Regions from separate parts of the Shewanella sp. SM29 genome, predicted to be linked through region 2. Evidence: predicted binding sites of a transcription regulator. Region 2 holds the regulator's gene; each other region holds the start of a gene.
The links. Region 2 encodes ArgR, which controls arginine synthesis, uptake and breakdown. Its sites were predicted from a motif close to ANTGAATANNTATTCANT; they were not measured.

Region 1 (4,443 bases), on a different contig from region 2:
TATCCTCGCGGTGAGTCTATTCAATGAGCCCTTCGATGCCGAAAAAGGCGTGACCTTCGGATTTATCTGGAGCGCGCTGCTCGTCTTTACCTTAGATATGGCCTATAAACGCAAAACGGCGTGAGCATTATCACGCCGATAAACACAGTGGCAGAAATGATGACATATGATGATTACTTCTGTAACTGTGCTAAAAACTCACTCCCTTGCGGTACTGTCAGTAATAAACTGTAGCCTTTAGTCGTTGGCACTAACACTAACTGCGATTTATCTGTTATCGCCAAAAATGCCCTGCCTTTCCCTTGTAGATTAAACCAACCCAATTGAAATCCTGGCATGCCTATACCATTCGTTTTAAATCTCGGCGTTAAATCTGCCTCTTGTTGCAAATCGACTATACGTGCCTCGGCGGGCAATAAATCCGCGCGGGATAACTGCACTTTATAGAAGGGAACATCCACTGTGAGCTCTGTATCGGTTAACACTAATTCGGCGCTATTCGATTGATAGAAGACCCAAGAAAATCCGCCCATCACCACCAGCAATATACCTAAACTCGCCGACTTCGCTATCTTAGGCATATTTTTTAGCCATAACATCAGCAAGATACCCGCTAAACCGAGCAATAAGACGATAAAACTGAAGATAGAGGTTTGGGTTAAAGGGGCGAGTTCAAAAAATTGAGGACTCATTGGCAGTATCTCCCGTGCAGTGAAGTCTTAATCTGCCAATAAAGACATATTATGTCAATAAAAATGCCAGCGCTAATATGAGTACTAGGCTGGCATTGATTGGATTGATTTAGAACGGCTTAAAGATCGAGCGCGAGAATTTTTGAGCGGCGTTGATAGTTATACAACTGCTTTTTCTTCTGCGGCAGTGCTTCAACATCTTCAATCACAAAACCATGCTCTAAGAACCAGTGAATGCTCCGAGTTGTCAATGCAAACAAGCGTGAATAACCACGGTTTCTAGCCTGATTGATAATGTTCTTCAGCAGTAAGCTCCCTCTGTCGGCATCGCGATAATCGGGATGCACCACTAAACAAGCAAACTCACCCGCATTGTCCTCTTCAAAAGGATAGAGCGCAGCGCAACCAATCACTAAACCATCACGTTCAATCAACATGAACTGTTCGATTTCAATCTCAAGCTGCTCACGACTACGACGCACCAGAATGCCTTGTTCCTCCAATGGACGGATAAGGTTCAACACACCGCCAATATCGGCGATTGACGCACAGCGTAAACGCTCGGCACTCTCAGTCACGATTTGCGTGCCTATCCCTTCGCGAGAAAACAGTTCCTGCAGCAAAGCGCCATCTTCGAGGTAGCTGACTAAGTGACAACGCGGCACGCCATTACGGCAAGCATCGATACTGGCTTTCAAAAAAGCCATAGTGCCTACGCAGGCAGAACCTTGCTCGGCCAGCTTGCTCATGATGTTTTGCGCATCGTTTGGCATCAATTCGGCAATCACGTCGCCATTGCGATCGAGAATACCGTTCTGTGAGCTAAAACCGATCATCTTGTCGGCTTTGAGCTTGATCGCCACTTGGGTCGCGATTTCCTCGGCGGTTAAATTAAAGCTTTCACCGGTCACAGAAGCCGCAATCGGCCCCATCAACACTATGCAGTGATTATCTAACTGACGTTTTAAGCCTTGCACATCGATACGACGCACCTTGCCACTCAAACAAAAATCGATGCCGTTATCCACGCCTAACGGTTGAGCAATCACAAAGTTGCCGCTCACTAAGTTAATTTGCGCGCCTTGCATCGGCGTATTGCTTAAGCTCATGGATAAACGCGCTGTGATATCAAATTGCAGTGCACCCGCAACTTGCTTGATCACTTTGAGCGAGTCTTCATCCGTGATACGCACACCTTCGTGGTAGGCAGGTTCAATACCGTTGACGGCTAATGCAGCATCAATCTGCGGCCTAGCGCCATATACCAACACCACTTTGATCCCTAAACTGTGCAGCAGGGCGACATCATTTAAGATGGCGCGGAATTGATTTTGAGCCAAAGCTTCACCGCCAAGCATGACCACAAAAGTTTTACCTCTGTGAGCATTAACATAGGGGGCAGAATGACGAAATCCATCAACCAGTTCAGTGGTACGCACGCGTTATTTACACCTCATTTTTGAGCTGGCAGCGTCACGATGACACACCAGGAATGAATCGCTAACTTTCGCGTATGGTATTGCATTTTAATTCACATATAAAGAATTTATTCTCACTAAAGTGCAGATTTTATGATTTAAAGTGCTTAGAACCGCACTATTTTATATTTTCAGTAAGTGTTCACACTTTTTTAACTTCACAGGGGATGATTCAGCGGCTTAAGTTTGCGAGGCAATTATCTCAACTTGATGACTAGCCACTAAAAAAATGCAAAAAAAAGCCCCTTAAATAAGGGGCTTTTCTCGAAACACTAACCAAGGATTACTTGATTTTTGCTTCTTTGTAGATAACGTGCTGACGAATAACTGGATCAAATTTTTTGATTTCCATTTTTTCAGGCATGTTACGCTTGTTTTTTTCAGTTGTGTAGAAGTGACCAGTCTTAGCTGTAGAAACTAATTTGATCTTCTCACGATTACCTTTAGCTTTAGCCATGATCTATTATACCTTCTCGCCACGGGCACGAAGTTCAGCAACAACAACTTCGATACCTTTTTTGTCGATCAGACGGATACCTTTAGTAGATACACGTAACTGTACGAAACGCTTTTCTTCTTCTAACCAAAAACGGTGGTTTTGTAGGTTAGGTAAAAAACGACGACGGGTCGCGTTTTTTGCATGCGAACGGTTGTTACCAACCATCGGCTTCTTGCCAGTAACTTGGCATACTCTTGACATGTCAATCTTCTCCAAAAACAATTTTAACGCTCGAGCATTAATGTGCCTCGTATGGCCGTCGCCCGAGGCACAAAGAGGGCGCATTTTATACACGATCACAGAGTGAAGATCAAGTGTTAGATTAATTAATCCAGCCTCGTTCTGCAAAAGAAACTATCTCTCGATCACCTACAACCATATGGTCCAACAAGGATACGTCTATGGTTGCTAACGCATTTTTTAATCGCTCAGTTATTCGTCGGTCAGCCTGACTGGGCTCGGCAATACCAGACGGATGATTATGACAAACTATAACTGCTGCGGCCTTTTTCTCCAGCACTAAGCTCACCACTTCACGTGGATACACTGAGGCTGAGTCTATTGTGCCGCGGAATAATTCGACAAATTGAATCACTCTATGCTGGCTATCCAGCAGTAAAACTGCGAACACTTCATAGGAGCGATCGGCCAATTGTCGCATTAAATAGTCCCGAGTTAAATCGGGATTTGTCAAAACCTGACCTCTTTGCAGATTTTCCTGCGCTACACGCCGCGCTAATTCGGCCGCAGCTTGAAGCTGGGCGTATTTTACAGGTCCTACGCCCGGAAGTCGACACACCTGATTTCTTGGGGCACAGAGCAGATTTCTGAGGCCGCCAAACTCGCTAATAAGCGACCTAGCAAGGTCAACAGCGTTTAATCCGGCTAAACCGTTACGCAGCAATACTGCTAGTAATTCAGCATCCGAGAGATGTGCAGCTCCTTTTTGTAACAGTTTATCTCTGGGACCTTCGCCCTCAGGCCAATCTTTAATCCCCATGTGACCTCCCTGTCATCTCACATATTTTCACTTTACTGAGTATGGACGAGATTTTTTGAACTGGGATAGTCACTAAAATTCACCGCTTTGTGATATTGTTGCCGGCATTATTTCTATCTCGGATGATGTCTGTGAGTCTGACAAATAAAAACGTCCTGCTGGGCATTGGCGGCGGTATTGCGGCCTATAAAAGTGCTGATTTAGTACGTCGCTTGAAAGAGCGTGGTTTTGATGTGCGCGTGGTGATGAGCCAAAGTGCGATGGAATTTATCACGCCTCTGACGCTGCAAGCGTTGTCTGGACATCCAGTGGCATCTAGCTTGCTCGACCCCGCAGCAGAAGCAGCCATGGGTCATATAGAACTTGCTCGTTGGGCAGATCTCGTCATCATCGCCCCTGCAACCGCAAACCTATTGGCGCGGATTAATGCAGGCATGGCCGATGAGCTAATCACCACCACGTGTCTTGCCACTGAGGCGCCAATTGCCCTGTGTCCAGCAATGAATCAGCAGATGTACCGCAATCTGGCTACGCAGGCGAATTTAACTAGCCTAGCATCACGTGGTTTTACACTTTGGGGACCCGCCAGTGGCAGTCAGGCCTGTGGTGAAGTGGGTCCTGGTCGTATGTTAGAGCCATTAGACATAGCGGAACTGGCTACACAATTTTTTGCCACGCCTGACGCCGTTGAATTTAAGCCACTCGCAGGACAGTCGGTGCTGATCACCGCCGGACCAACCCGTGAAGCAATTGATCCCGTCAGATACATTTCAA
Region 2 (4,443 bases):
CTAAGTCGATAATCTCCTCATTCCCCGCCTCTTTCGGCAACAGCGCTTTGGCTAAGGTTTTTTGCTGATAGGCAACGTCATCTCCTGCATTAAATAGGATCATCGCCGGCGCAATCGAATTCACTTTCACCTCGGGCGCAAATTTGGCGGCAAAGGATAGCGTCATATTGTGCAGCGCGGCTTTACTGGCGGCATAGGCGATATGCTTCTGACTGCCCTTCTCTGCCACATAGTCAGTAATATGAATCACATCGCTCGCACCGATTTCATCGCCAGCAGCGGCACGTAGCTGCGCCTCTAAGGCCAAGTTCAACTGATAGGGCACGCTCACATGCACTTGCATCATCCGCTGCAGCACTTGGCTCGGTGCAAAAGTGGCACTCTTGAAAGGCTCATTCTTTGTAAGCACAGGATCCGGCAGCCAGTCCGAGGCATTGTGAATAATGGCGCGAATTTGCGGCAGCTTAGCTAACTCATCAATCAAGGATCGCACTTGAGTATCGTCATAAAAATCACAGGGATACAGAGTCGCACCTAAGGCGTTCAGCTCATCTATGCTAGCGTAATGGCTGCGATAGGTACCAATCACCTGCTGACCTTGGGCGAGAAAATGTTTGGCTAAGGCGTAACCGATACGCTTACCCACGCCTGTGATTATGATGGGAGATGTCATACCTATCCTTTTGAGTCGTTATTGGTCAGGCTTTACCTTGTTCGCTTAAAAATCAGCAATCAAGTTAAACTGATGAATAACCAAGATGTTACTGCACTCATTTGAATTTAACCTAACAAAAAGCCCAATGAGATGCTGATCCGTTCTACAATCGCTTCGATCTAAAACCCTTTATTCTGCGTATAGGGTAGAAGAAAACCAAGCTTGAGTACTCACTTCAAGTATTGTGATCAAGTCATCAGAGGTAATACCGATGGAACTGCGGATTTTTTACGATGGAAATTGTCCATTATGTAGCGCCGAAATGCGTCAACTGAAAGCGCGCGATCCGAAGAACTTGATTGCGCTTGAGGATTTAAATGCGCCAGACTTTAGTAAGCGCTTCAGCCATATCGATAGAGACTACGCTAATACGATTCTCCATGGCGAAACCGCAACGGGCGAAGTGTTACTCGGGTTAGATGTCACTTGCAAAGCGTGGGCACTGACAGGAACACGCGCTTGGATCCAACTATTACGCCTGCCCGTGATTAAAACTGTGGCCGATTGGTGCTATCTCAGATTCGCAAAAAACAGATATCGCATCTCTTATTTACTGACGGGCAAAGCCCGCTGCGATGATAACTGCCAAATTCCCACTAAGCGCCGCTGATCGACTGAATTCGCCTGGTAAAATGTAAAACCCAGGCATAAAAAAACGGAGCTCAATGGCTCCGTTTTTAATTCGTCATAATCTAAAAAGATTATCCGAAAGATTATTTAACGAAATCAACGCCTAGTTTGATATCGCCTTTCAGCGTATCTAACATAGAATCACGAGCGTTAGCTTCGAATGCACTCACTTCACCGTAAGGCAGTACTTTTTCAATACCGTTTTTGCCTAACAGCACAGGTTGTGCGAAGAATTCAGCATGCTCGCTGCCGCCGTCAACATAGGCGCATTCAACGATGTTAGCTTCGCCTTGCAGACCACGAACCAGAGACAGACCGAAACGGCAAGCCGCTTGACCCATAGACAGAGTCGCGCTTCCGCCACCGGCTTTAGCTTCAACCACTTCTGTACCCGCGTTTTGGATGCGAGTCGTCAAACTTGCCACTTCTTCGTCAGTGAAAGTCGCGCCTTCAACTTGAGACAGTAATGGCAGAATAGTCACGCCGCTGTGGCCGCCGATCACATTCACTTTAACGTCAGCAACGTTCAGGCCTTTTAATTCGGCGATGAAAGTTTCAGAGCGGATCACGTCTAATGTCGTGATACCGAACAGACGGTTCTTATCGTAAACACCCGCTTTTTTCATCACTTCTGCAGCGATAGCTACGGTCGTGTTGACTGGGTTAGTGATAATGCCAACCAAAGCCGTAGGGCAAGTTGCCGCTACTTTTTCGATCAGGTTGCGAACGATACCCGCATTGATATTGAACAGATCAGAACGATCCATACCAGGCTTACGCGCAACACCAGCAGAAATTAGAACAACGTCAGCACCCACGAGGGCAGGCGTTGGATCTTCACCAGCAAAACCTTTGATTTCAACAGCAGTTGGAATGTGGCTCAAGTCAACCGCAACACCCGGAGTTACCGGTGCGATATCATATAGAGACAATTGTGAACCCGCAGGCAATTGAGTTTTTAACAGTAGGGCAAGAGCCTGGCCGATACCACCAGCAGCACCAAGTACAGCAACTTTCATAGTTATCTCCGTTATTTCTCGGATATGTGTGACATGGATCTAATTTGCGTTGGCGTCACATTACTGGAATGTCACAACAATTTCAATTATCCCTTAGTCGTGGGACAAAAGAATTCCGGAATAACGTAGAAGCAATGTAGAACAATTACTCAAATTGGGATTTTTACGCCCCCTACAAACGCTTAACCACTGGGGCTTAGTGAATTTTTATTCAACCAATCTGGTTATTTGTTGACAATTTTTCTAAAAATATTCAAAATGGGCCTGTTTTTTTGAATAACGAATAATAATATTATGCAAACGACCAAGAATCAGGATGACCTTGTTAGAATTTTTAAGTCGATTTTAAAAGAAGAGCGCTTTGGCTCTCAGAGTGAAATCGTCACCGCCTTGCAAGCTGAAGGCTTTGGTAATATTAACCAATCGAAAGTGTCACGCATGCTCAGCAAGTTCGGCGCAGTGCGGACTCGCAACGCTAAGCAAGAGATGGTGTATTGCTTACCAGCCGAATTAGGCGTACCCACCGCGGGTAGCCCACTGAAGAATTTGGTACTCGACGTCGATCACAATCAAGCTATGATCGTCGTGCGAACTAGCCCAGGTGCCGCGCAGCTGATTGCCCGTTTATTGGATTCTATCGGTAAACCAGAAGGCATTTTGGGTACGATTGCCGGTGATGACACTATCTTTATTTGCCCATCGAGCATCCAAGATATCGCCGATACCTTAGAAACCATCAAATCTTTATTCAATTACGCAGAATAAAAAAACAGGTCAGTGAGCTGACCTGTTCTATTTTATCTGTACATTTTGAAGTGCAATACCGCGCTGGTTATTTGGCCATTGTCCCGATTACGTTACACATTCCAGCACAATATCTAACTCACAATATCTAACTCAACTATAACGATATCAGTAAGCCACACTGATGCGCTGGTTTGGGTGAGTGCCCTTTTCGGCTTCATCTACCATGGCTTTTGCGTAATCGGTTACAGAGATACGGCTTTGACCATTAGCATCGGTAAAGAAGCTGTCGCCACCAAGACGGTACGGGCCTTCACTCTCACCGGGATAAATCTCAGCGGCTGGGCTCACAAAGGTCCAATTGATTGCCGTTTGCGCCGCACGGAATACCTGCAAAGCTTCACCCTGAGCTAACGCCTCATCTTTATATGCTGCTGGGAAATCTGGACTAGAGACCAGCGTCACACCCGGCGCCACTTCTAAACTCCCAGCACCACCGACCCACAATAAACGTGACACGTTAGCGTTAGGCAGCACATCCAGTAAATGCTGAACCGTACTCGCCACTAGACCATGATTTTGTTGGGCGCGGCCACCAACGGCGGCAATCACGACATCTACGCCAGCAAAGGTATCGGCGACCAATGGCTGCTCTAAATCCACGGCACGTACTGCCACGTCAGCCACGGATAACTTACTTGGATCACGCACTAACGCTGTCACTTGATGTCCACGACTCTGTGCTTCTTTTAAAATTGCACCACCGATCCAACCCGTTGCACCTAAAATTGCGATTTTCATTTCATTGTCTCACTCAGATGATTTACATTGGATCCAGTTTACTTGCAGTTTTTCACCTAATAAACATCAATAATTGAGCATGATTGTTTCAATATAGGATACTAATGTGGATAAAATTGCCGCTATACGCAGTTTCGTCGAAGTCGCAAACTGTGGCAGCTTTACCAAAGCTGCCGAACATTTAGACCTCAGCCGCCTGCAGGTTTCCCGTCATATTCAAGAAGTGGAGCAGTGGTTGAGTTTACGCTTATTACACCGCACCACGCGCAGCGCCAGCTTGACTTTGCAGGGTGAGGAAGCGCTACAATTTTGCCAGCGGATCTTAAGTGAAGTTGCTGCCATGGAGAGTCGTGCCCACAGCCATAACAGTGAACTGGTAGGCAGTATTCGTATCGCTACGCCTATTGGCCTTGGGCAGCACAGTCTGTTTTATGTCGTTGATCGCTTTATTAAAATTCATCCTAAGGTCAACATTCAACTGGTGATGTCGGACAGTTTTGCGCAATTGGTAGATGAGAGAGTCGACGTGGCGCT
Region 3 (4,443 bases), on a different contig from region 2:
ACCATCACCAACATAAGCTAATTTAGCTTTACTGACATCCTCAAACTGCTCTGCCAGTGTTAAAAAGTCAGCTAAGGCTTGGCAAGGATGATAAAGATCCGACAGCGCATTGATCACGGGCACTGAGCCGAACTCGGCTAATTGTTCGATAGTGGTGTGTGAATAGGTTCTCGCCACAATTGCGTCGGCCCAACAGGACAGGTTAGCAGCAAAGTCAGCAACCGATTCCCGCTTCCCCAGTTCACCATTTTGCTGGTCTAGGTATAAACAGTGGCCACCGAGCTTATTAATACCGATATCAAAGCTAACGCGGGTTCTGAGCGAGGGCTTTTCAAATAACATCACCACACTCTTGCCATCCAGCGCATGACGATACTCTGCCGGATTGGCTTTGATCGTTTTTGCCAAGGCAATGAGATCCTGTAACTGCTGCTGGGTTAAGTCTTTTATCGATAGTAAATGCTTCATAACCTACTCCACTTATGGTTGGATTTGTGTTCCTACGGCTTCACCTTTTGCTAATGCGATTAATTGGCTTGCATCACGCCACGAGGCAACTTGTACCGCCTGCCCCATCCACTGCGCGACTTCGAGCGCAGCTTCAACTTTGACCTTCATTCCTTTTTCGATCACACCTTGCTTAACAAGGTCTGCTATCTGCTTGCCATTTAAACTGTGGATGAGCTGGCCTTTACCATCAAGCACCCCAGACACATCCGACAGTAGCACTAACTTGCCGCCGACTAACTTGGCTAATGCCGTCGCCGCTTGGTCAGCATTGACGTTAAGCATTTGACCATCGTCCATCATGGCGATAGAGCTACAAATCGGCATCCAACCTTGCTCGAGGATAAACTTAAGATAAGTGCCATCCTTTGGCGTGACTTCGCCAACAAGGCCTAAACGCTCATCTTTAATCTTAGCCGAAACAGTATTGCCATCGGCAAGGCTCATGCCCACACTCACAATGCCAGCCTTAGTCGCTGCGCCTTGAAGGATTTTGTTCGAAGTGCCCGCAAGTGCGCCGGCAATAATCGGCATTTGCTCGGGCGGAGTCACACGTAAACCTTCTAACTTGACGGTCTCCATACCATTAGCCGCTAACTGCTCATCCACCAGACAGCCGCCGCCATGTACCATCAACACTTTCTGACCATTGGCTAACATAGCCGCAGCCGTATCCATCAATCGCGCCATCCCCATTTCACATTGCAGCAGCGCGCCGCCCACTTTAAGCACTAATACTGAGTTGTTTGTAGACATCTTGACGACTCTCTTAAATAAGGATGAACAATTAAAGGTTAAAATGAATCTTTATGCATTGCAGCGCTTGGCTGGCAGCACCTTTCATCAAATTATCGATGGCACTGGCTACCACTAAGTAACCGCTATTCTCATCAAACTTCCAACCTAAGTGGCAGTTAGGTGTCAGCACCACATCGTCCACTTTCGGGAACTGATTGTGCTTCACGGTGACCAATGGCGCCTTGTCATACACGCTATAGGCCGCGGCCACATCGGCAGTCGTTGTGCCCGGTTTTAGCTGTACGGTAATGGTCGCTAAAATGCCACGCTTAAAGTTACCAAGGTGCGGTGTAAATATCACTTCTTGGCCAAGCTGAGTGGCGATCTCGGGTTGATGTCTGTGGCCTAATACGCCGTAAGGTGTCAGGCTCACTTCACAAAAACTGGTGTGTAACTGCGCTTTACGGCCCGCACCTGTTACGCCACTCACCGCATTGATCACCGGATAAGCCGATGTCAGTAAACTCGCCAATGGTTTTAACGCTGTCAACGATGCAGTCGGGTAACAACCTGGTACGGCAATCATCTTAGTCGCAGCGATTTCTTTGGCATTCCATTCGGCAAGGCCGTATACGGCTTTGGCTAAAACTTCAGGATATTCATGCTCAAAGCCATACCACTTAGGGTATTGCGCCACATCGCTGAAACGATAAGCACCGCTTAAATCGAATACCGCCAAACCTTGTGCATAAAACCAAGCCGCTAAATGCAAGCTTACTGAATGCTCAGTCGCTAAGACCACGGCATCTGCTTCAGCAACGATTTTTGCCTTAGCTTCATCGGACAATGGCGACAGCGTTAATGCGATATGGCTATAAATAGGATACAAATCCGCTAAAGGTTTACCTTTATCTAAACTGTTTTCAGAAACATACAACCCCTGAATCGTCAGCTCTGCTTCTGCATGGATTAAAGCGGTCAGTTGCGCGCCTGTGTAACCACTGGCACCAATAATGGCGATATTTTTCATGTGTTTTGTCTTATTAACCGAATCAAAGAAACTTAAAGAGTAGATGAATAGCTTACACGCAACCGCGTATATCTATGATGACAAGACTATCGTCGCAGGAAATCGTAATAGGTTGTTATTTTATTCACTGTCAGGCTAATACTGTACATCATGATATTCACTCTACAGGTCACAGGGGGTGACTCATCTCAACTGATGGCTAGACTACCACAAAGATCTACTTATGCAATATATGTGAATATATATTTTTAATTTATTTTCATATTTTAAGCTCAAACTGGGATATCGAAGACACGCCTCCCATTCAGCTAACTCGTTAATAACACAGTTATCCAGGGTCAACATGAGTCAAAATCAGTCCTTTTCATTAACAGCTAAGATACATGTCTGCAAAGCATAAAATAATGCACTTCATATTCACTTGCACTAATCATCAAAAAATATTGCGTGACTTCGCATTTCTATTGAATATTCTTCATCAAATACCGTGATTGGTTGCATATCGGATAAGCCAGTCGTATAAGTTATAAGTTCTGCTGTTGACCATAGCCCCAAGTGATAGGTATTGTGCTAACGGGCTAAATGCACAGCGGAATTTTCATGTTTTTCTATTCGGAGTAACTATGTCAGTAACCATGGCAGACAATATGACAGATATGTATGCGTCATTAAGATCGAACGTGAGTATGTTAGGCCAAATCCTTGGCGATACTATGCGTACCCATCTTGGGGACTCTTTTCTTGAGAAGGTTGAACAGATCCGTAAGCTTGCCAAAGACTCACGCCGAGGCGATCAAGCCGCCAGAGAGCAAATGCTCGAGTTACTGACAGCTTTGCCAGACGAAGAATTAGTCCCTTTTGCAAAAGCTTTTAACCAATTTCTTAACTTAGCTAACTTATCCGAGCAATTTCATACTATCAGTCGTAATTGCGACGAACTTGTCTGCGTGCCAGACCCAGTGGAACAACTCCTAGGCCGCATGCTCAATGGTCGTGTCGACCAAGCTAAAATGCTCGACTGTCTAAAAACACTGGATATCGATCTGGTGCTAACAGCGCACCCCACTGAAATTTCCCGTCGCACCCTGATCCAAAAATACGCCGCCATTGTCGACTGCTTAACAGAGCAAGAAAACGACCAACTATCGGATAGAGAACGTCAACAGATCAATCTGCGCCTGCGCCAATTAATCGCGCAAATATGGCACACCAATGAGATCCGCCGCGAGCGCCCAACTCCAGTAGATGAGGCTCGCTGGGGATTATCCACCATTGAAGAGTCACTCTGGCATGCGGTGCCTGACTTCTTAAGACAACTTAACGATCGAGTGCAGCAACGCACAGGGCAGCAATTACCGATTGATATCGCGCCAGTGCGCTTTTCAAGCTGGATGGGCGGCGATCGCGACGGCAACCCGTTTGTTACCGCAAAAGTCACCCAAGAGGTGCTCGATCGTAACCGCCATGCTGCCGCCAGATTATTCTTAAAAGACATAGTCCTACTGGTCGGTGAACTGTCGATGGAAGAAGCCAATGATGAGTTAAAGGCTTATACCAATAACAGCTGCGAACCTTACCGCCACGTGCTGCGATCTATTCGTCAAAGACTGCGTGACACCATAGATTATTTAAATGCGCGCATCGAAGGCCACAATCCTGAAGTCGATAAGTCGAGCCTGATTTGGCAAGAAAGCGATCTCAAAGCGCCGCTAGAAATGCTCTATAAGAGTTTAACCGACTGCGGTATGCGCTTAATCGCCAACGGTTTATTGCTCGACATTCTCCGCCGTCTCGCCTGCTTTGGCATTCATATGCTCAGGCTCGACATTCGCCAAGATGCCAGCCGTCACAGCGATGTGCTCGCCGAGTTAACTCGCTATCTCGGCATGGGTGATTTCAACCATTGGGACGAGACTGAGAAGCAAGCCTTCTTATTACGTGAACTCAGCAACCGTCGTCCACTGATCCCAAGTAACTGGCAACCCTCGGCCGATGTGGCCGAAGTGCTTAATACCTGTCGTTTGATTGCTAAACATCCGGCAAAAGCACTCGGATCCTATGTGATTTCGATGGCGGGTAAACCATCGGATGTCTTAACGGTTTTACTGTTACTCAAAGAAACAGGCTGTTCGCATCCAATGCGCGTGGTGCCACTGTTTGAAACCTTA

Region 1: a site for ArgR is predicted at 2,211-2,228, ahead of argA (amino-acid N-acetyltransferase). Genes of this name have one in related genera too.
Region 3: a site for ArgR is predicted at 2,509-2,526, ahead of argC (N-acetyl-gamma-glutamyl-phosphate reductase). Genes of this name have one in related genera too.

What each region holds. Positions count from the first base shown of each region.
Region 1 covers NZ_JAKKRN010000017.1:74,258-78,700, reverse strand. The annotation lists gene rarD (EamA family transporter RarD) at 1-124, shown strand, start outside; gene L5L77_RS13335 (PH domain-containing protein) at 174-692, opposite strand; gene argA (amino-acid N-acetyltransferase) at 812-2,131, opposite strand; gene rpmG (50S ribosomal protein L33) at 2,454-2,627, opposite strand; gene rpmB (50S ribosomal protein L28) at 2,634-2,870, opposite strand; gene radC (RadC family protein) at 2,992-3,669, opposite strand; gene coaBC (bifunctional phosphopantothenoylcysteine decarboxylase/phosphopantothenate--cysteine ligase CoaBC) at 3,792-4,443, shown strand, end outside.
Region 2 covers NZ_JAKKRN010000013.1:12,840-17,282, reverse strand. The annotation lists gene folM (dihydromonapterin reductase) at 1-673, opposite strand, end outside; gene L5L77_RS10800 (thiol-disulfide oxidoreductase DCC family protein) at 927-1,325, shown strand; gene mdh (malate dehydrogenase) at 1,429-2,364, opposite strand; gene argR (transcriptional regulator ArgR) at 2,659-3,129, shown strand; gene L5L77_RS10785 (NAD(P)-dependent oxidoreductase) at 3,277-3,909, opposite strand; gene L5L77_RS10780 (LysR family transcriptional regulator) at 4,016-4,443, shown strand, end outside.
Region 3 covers NZ_JAKKRN010000032.1:49,630-54,072, forward strand. The annotation lists gene L5L77_RS18300 (ornithine carbamoyltransferase) at 1-468, opposite strand, end outside; gene argB (acetylglutamate kinase) at 481-1,263, opposite strand; gene argC (N-acetyl-gamma-glutamyl-phosphate reductase) at 1,295-2,275, opposite strand; gene ppc (phosphoenolpyruvate carboxylase) at 2,899-4,443, shown strand, end outside.